One region of the Streptomyces sp. NPDC048211 genome, then DNA from elsewhere that is predicted to be linked to it. Evidence: riboswitches for the same ligand, from Rfam matches in the RefSeq annotation. Region 1 holds a riboswitch; the other holds the start of a gene.
What was found. Region 1 has a riboswitch for cobalamin ahead of ACGFZA_RS18175 (prenyltransferase/squalene oxidase repeat-containing protein). Riboswitches for the same ligand answer to the same signal wherever they lie in the genome.
Positions count from the first base shown of each region.

Region 2: another riboswitch for cobalamin. It lies ahead of ACGFZA_RS04100 (ribonucleoside-diphosphate reductase subunit alpha); the one in region 1 lies ahead of ACGFZA_RS18175 (prenyltransferase/squalene oxidase repeat-containing protein).

Region 1 is NZ_JBIDAD010000004.1:416,305-419,200, reverse strand. Features, by position in the region: gene ACGFZA_RS18185 (LysE family translocator) at 1-173, opposite strand, end outside; gene ACGFZA_RS18180 (hypothetical protein) at 281-967, opposite strand; cobalamin riboswitch at 1,287-1,418, shown strand; gene ACGFZA_RS18175 (prenyltransferase/squalene oxidase repeat-containing protein) at 1,523-2,779, shown strand; gene ACGFZA_RS18170 (SCO2322 family protein) at 2,776-2,896, shown strand, end outside.
Region 2 is NZ_JBIDAD010000001.1:886,496-889,391, forward strand. Features, by position in the region: gene ACGFZA_RS04100 (ribonucleoside-diphosphate reductase subunit alpha) at 1-1,381, opposite strand, end outside; cobalamin riboswitch at 1,521-1,657, opposite strand; gene ACGFZA_RS04105 (GNAT family N-acetyltransferase) at 1,710-2,222, opposite strand; gene mctP (monocarboxylate uptake permease MctP) at 2,346-2,896, opposite strand, start outside.

The DNA of each region.
Region 1 (2,896 bases):
ACGGCCACGATGAGCACATAGGCACCCAAGGTGTTCCCCACGACCGTGGTCAGCGCGGCACGCCGCCCCTGCGCCAGCGCCCGCCCGATCACGAACAGGACGCTGGGCCCGGGGATCACAATCAGGAGGAACGACATAACCGCGAAGGCAAGCAAGCGCTCGGCAGAGACCATGAGGCTCATGCAACCACGGGCCGGGTTCCCCCTTCAGCTCCTTTTCCGGCACGAGGCTCCGGAGAGGGCGGCCTGCCGGCTTTCCGCACCACGGGCGGAGCCGTGGATCAGGACTTCTTCGGCCACACGTACAGCGTGCCGCTCACCGACGCCTCGTCCGACGAGTCGTCGATGTTCTCGATCAACGCCATGGAGACCGCGCCCTGGTCCGTGACCGAGCACAGCGCCGCGCCCTCGGCGAAGCCGCGCCCCTCGCGCTCGTAGCTGTCGAGCAGCCCCAGGGGGCCGAAGCCGGTCCTCGACGCCGCCTCGCAGGACTCGAAGGACTTCGGGAGTCCGGCCCGCAGGAGGCCCACGCGGGTGTTGGGCAGTGCGCGCAGCTTGTAGTTGTTGCTGTCGTTGCAGCTGTCGGGCCAGTACAGGAGTTCCGCCCCGCCGGGGTCCTTGGCCACGCCGATCAGGTCGCCCTTGACCAGGGCTTCCACCTTGCTCATGCCGTCGTCGAGATCCACCAGCTGCTGTTCGTCCTGGTTGCAGGGGGCGGGTGCCAGCCCCCACATCGTCTTGACTGCCTCCGCGTACCCGGCCGGCGCCGCGAGGTCGACGTCCGAGGGATCCGTGGCGCTCGGGGAGGCCGAGACCTTCGGGGTCGCGGGGGGCGACCCGGTCCTCGCCGAAGCGTGGTCCGGGCTCGACCGGGCGGAGGGCTCCGACTGCGGGCTGCTGGAGGCAGGGGCCGGGGCCGGGGCGGGTGCCGAGACGGGATCGCGGTCGGAACCGTTGTTGAAGATCACCGTGGCCAAGATGCCGACCAGCGGGACCGCGATCCCACCGACCCACCACGCCCACCGGGGCGGATCCGTGCTCGGCGGCGCCGGCGGTACGGGGGGAGGGGGCGGCGGGGTGCCGGGCGGCCGGGAAGGGGGCGGGGGGAATCCCCCGGCACCTGTCGTCATACCCGTTCACCCTCTCAACCCGGCTGATTCCTGAGCGGGTTGCAGTTTAACGATCACCGTCCGAAAGGGCCATGGACTATCCGGGCGTTGCGGGCGGGCAAGGCCTGTCGCCGCGCCCTCCCGGCCTCCGGCGCCCGGGGCAAGGGCCCTCAGCAGCCTCCCGGTAGAGTGAGCGGGTCGTCATCATGCCCGTTCAGGGGGAAGCCGGTGCGAATCCGGCGCTGACCCGCAGCCGTGACCGCCGCCGTGGCGGAAGCCGGAATGCCCTGTCCGTGTCGTGACCGGCTCGCGCCATCGGACCCCCGGTGGCCGGCACCGTCGAGGTATACGGAGCCGGAGCCTGGTGCCTGTGTGTGCCTGTGCCCGGTTCCCCCAGGAGAGGCCCCGCCCGCCATGACCGTACGCCGCAGCGCAGCTGCGCTCGCCGCCACCGCCACCGTGCTCTGTGCGGCCGCAGCCCCGGCCGCAGTCGCCGCGCCGTCCCCCTCCCCGTCCGTGGCGCTGCCCTCGGGGCTGTACGGCACGAAGGACCCGACGTACGACGGGGTCTGGCGGCAGTCGCTGGCGTTCATCGCGCAGCGGACCGTGGGTGTCACGCCGGCCGCCGAGGCCGTCGACTGGCTGATCGGCCAGCAGTGCGACAGCGGCGCCTTCCCCGCGTACCGCCCCGACGCCTCCGTGCCCTGCGACGCCAAGACCATGATCGACACCAATGCGACCGCGGCCGCCGTGCAGGCGCTGCACGAGGTCCGCGGCCACGAGGATCTCGTCGCGACCGGCGTCGACTGGCTGAAGTCGGTCCAGAACGAGGACGGCGGCTGGGGTTACACCGCCGGCAGCCCCAGTGACGCGAACTCCACCTCGATCGTCATCGGCACCCTCGGGCGGGCCGGGCAGAAGCTCGGCGACGTGACGACGGACGGCGGCAGGACGCCGTACGACGCCCTGCTCACCTTCGCCATCCCCTGCGGCGGCAAGGACGGCGGCGCGTTCGCGTACCAGCCCGACAAGGCCGGCAAGCTCGCCGCCAACGGCGACGCCACCGCCGCCGCCGTGCTCGGCTCCCTCGGCAAGGGCTTCGTCATCGGGGACACCGCCGCGGTCAAGGACCCCACCTGCACCAAGGGCAAGGCGCTCAAGCCCGAGCAGGCGGCCCAGAACGGCGCCTACTACCTCGCGGGCGCCCTCGCGAAGACCGGCCACCTCGACTCGCCGCCGATGCCCGGCGCCGAGGACAGCGCCCCGCAGCCCGACTTCGGCAACACCGCCGACGCGGTCGTCGCCCTGTCCGCGTCCGGTCACAAGGACAAGGCCGAGGCGTCCGCGAAGTGGCTGGCGGAGAACTCCGCGGCATGGGCGAAGGAGAACGGTCCCGCCGCCTACGCGCAGCTGGTCATGGCCGCCCACGCCACCGGGGCGGACGTCCACGACTTCGGCGGCGCGGACCTCGTCAGCCGGCTGAACGCGACCGGGCCCGAGCCCGCCGCCGTCAAGAAGCCGACGGCGGCCGCCACCCAGGAAGAAGAGAAGAAGGACAGCGGCGACGGGGACGGGATCGGCGGTGTCTGGTGGTTCGTCGGGATCGGACTCGCCGTCGGCGCGGGTGCCGGGTTCCTGATCAGCGGCCGCCGCAAGAACCAGCAGCTGTGAGGGGCGCCGGACGGGCCACCGCGCTGCTGGTGGTCCTGGGCGCCGTACTGGCCGTGCTCGGTACGGGCACGGCCCAGGCCGCGGGCTACCGCTACTGGTCGTTCTGGGAGGGCTCCG
Region 2 (2,896 bases), on a different contig from region 1:
CCGACCCGAGGTTGCAGACGGCCGTCTCGCCGTCGTCGGTGACTTCGAGAATCTCGGTGCACAGGTTCGAGGAGTGCACGACGCGGCCGGGTTCGGCGGTCTGGTTCGCGGTCCGGTTGGAGGCGTCCTTGAACGTCATCCAGCCCTGGCCGGTCTGGGCCAGCGTCCGCATCATCCGGCCGTAGAGCTCGCGGGCCGGCATGGTCTTGCGCGCCAGGCCCTTGGCCTCGGCCGCGCGGTAGACGGCGTCGAACTCGTCGCCCCACAGGTCGACCAGCTCGGGGACGTCGGCCGGGGAGAACAGCGACCAGGTACCGTCCGCGTCGACCCGGCGCATGAACTCGTCGGGGATCCAGTGCGCCAGGTTGAGGTTGTGCGTACGCCGCTGGTCCTCGCCCGTGTTGTCGCGCAGCTCCAGGAACTCCTCGATGTCCGCGTGCCAGGTCTCCAGGTAGACGGCGGCGGCGCCCTTGCGCCGGCCGCCCTGGTTGACCGCGGCGACGGACGCGTCGAGCGTCTTCAGGAACGGCACGATGCCGTTGGAGTGCCCGTTGGTGCCGCGGATCAGCGAACCGCGGGCGCGGATGCGGGAGTACGAGAGGCCGATGCCGCCCGCGTGCTTGGAGAGGCGTGCCACCTGGTGGTAGCGGTCGTAGATCGAGTCGAGCTCGTCCAGCGGCGAGTCCAGCAGATAGCAGGAGGACATCTGCGGGTGGCGGGTGCCGGAGTTGAAGAGCGTGGGGGAGGAGGGCAGGTAGTCCAGCCGGCTCATCAGGCCGTACAGCGCGGCGACCTCGTCCAGGGCGCGCTCGGAGGTGTCCTCGGCGAGCCCGGAGGCGACCCGGAGCATGAAGTGCTGCGGTGTCTCGATGACCTGGCGGGTGATCGGGTGGCGCAGCAGGTAGCGGCTGTGCAGGGTGCGCAGGCCGAAGTAGCCGAAGCGGTCGTCGGCCCCGTCGGCGAGCGACTGCGTCACCAGAGCGTCGAGCGCGGCCGCGTGGAGCGTCACGAACGCGGCGGTGCGGTCCGCGATCAGGCCCTCGCGGTGCCCGACGGCGACGGATGCGGAGAACGACGTCGCGCCCTGCCCGGCCGCCTCGTCCGCGATGGTGCGGGTGAGGAGGCGGGCGGCGAGCCGGGAGTAGGCGGGGTCCTCGGAGATCAGACCCGCGGCGGCCTCGGTGGCCAGCGAGCGCAGCTCCGCCTCGTCCGACCGGGCGTTGCGGCCGCGCAGCGCGGCGGCGGCGACGCGTCCGGGGTCGGTGTCGGGCAGATCGGCGGTGAGGTCGGTCAGGGTCCGCAGCAGTACGGTTCCCGGTCCGTCGCTCGTGGTTCCCGTTGATTCGGCCGCTGTTACCGGATCGGCTGGCGCGATGGTCACGTGGTGCACTCCCTCGCTCGGCTCGGGGCCTGCGGGGAGCGGGGGCAGCCGGGCGGAGCGGGACCCGGGCAGGGCAGCACTCCGTGCGGCGTCCACCGGCCCATCCACGAGGCCCGGACGTCTGGGCATCCGGATCGGTCGAGCCGGATGCGCTGTCGGCAGGACTTCGGACTCGGGGTGCGCAAAAGCACACCGAACACACCGTTGCGGGACAGTTCCGGATTCGCACCGGATTTCCCTGCGGCGACAGCGAGCACGAGCATACATGTGGGGGCTGCCGGATGCGGCAGCCCCCACATGTTGTGTCGTACGCGATCGCGGTGTGCCCTTATGGCGCGGGGCGGAGGTCCAGACGGTACGTCAGCAGCGTGAGGTCGGCGACGGGGCTCCAGTCCTTCTCGGGGGTCCGTACGAAGCCGAGGCGCCCGTAGATCCTATGGGCGCCGCGCATCGCCGGCTGCGTCGACAGGACGAGCCCCGTGACGCCGCCGGTGCCTCGTGCGCGGTCGATACAGGCCCGTACGAGCGCCTCGCCCGCCCCGGCGCCACGGGCTTCGCGGGAGACCGCCAGCATCCGGAACTCGGCCTCGTCGGCCGCCGCGATGTCGGCCCACGGGTTGCCCGGCGGGGCGTAGGTGACCCCGCCCAGGACGCGGCCCCGCGCGTCGGCGGCCACCAGCACCTCGGCCTCGGCGGCCCGGCGGGGCACGTCGCGCAGCTGCACCAGGTACGGATCGTCGGCGCCGAGGTCCAGGAGCCCGTCGCCCAGATAGGCCTCGGCGGTGATCTCGCCGAGGAGCGCGTGCTCGGCGGGCTCGACCGGCCGGATTGCTATGTCCATGGGCCGAAGTCTGCCGCAGGCACGGGCCGAGGCCGCAAGGGCTTTTCCGCGGGGACGCGCGAACGGGCCGCCGCACCCCTTCCGGAGAGGTGCGACGGCCCGTTCGCGTGCGCGCGGCGGAGGTCAGTGACCGCCCGGCGCACCGGCGGTGGCCGGCGGGAGCTCGGTCTGCACGCCCGGGTCGCCCGCGTCCGCGGTGTAGTCGCCCGGGGAGGTCTCGTCGATCCCGGCGGGCGCCTTCACGGCGTTCAGGACGAAGGTGAGGACGACGACGACCAGGACGTTCAGCACGAAGGCCGTCAGGCCGATGTAGCCGATCTCGCCGATGCCCGGGATCGCCTTGGAGGACCCGCCGAAGTGCTTCTGGGTCGGGCTGGCGACCCCGTACGCGGCAGCCGTTCCGTAGACCATGCCGACCGCCCAGCCCGCGAGCAGCGCCCAGCGGTGGAACCACCGGGTGAACAGCCCGCCGACCAGGGCCGGCATCGTCTGGAGGATCCAGATTCCGCCGAGGAGCTGGAAGTTGATCGCGACCGTCTTGTCCATGGTGAGGACGAAGGCGAGCGCGCCGACCTTCACCAGCAGCGACACCAGCTTGGAGACCTTGGTCTCCTGTGCGGGTGTGGCGTCGGGCTTCAGGAAGTCCTTGTAGATGTTCCGGGTGAACAGGTTCG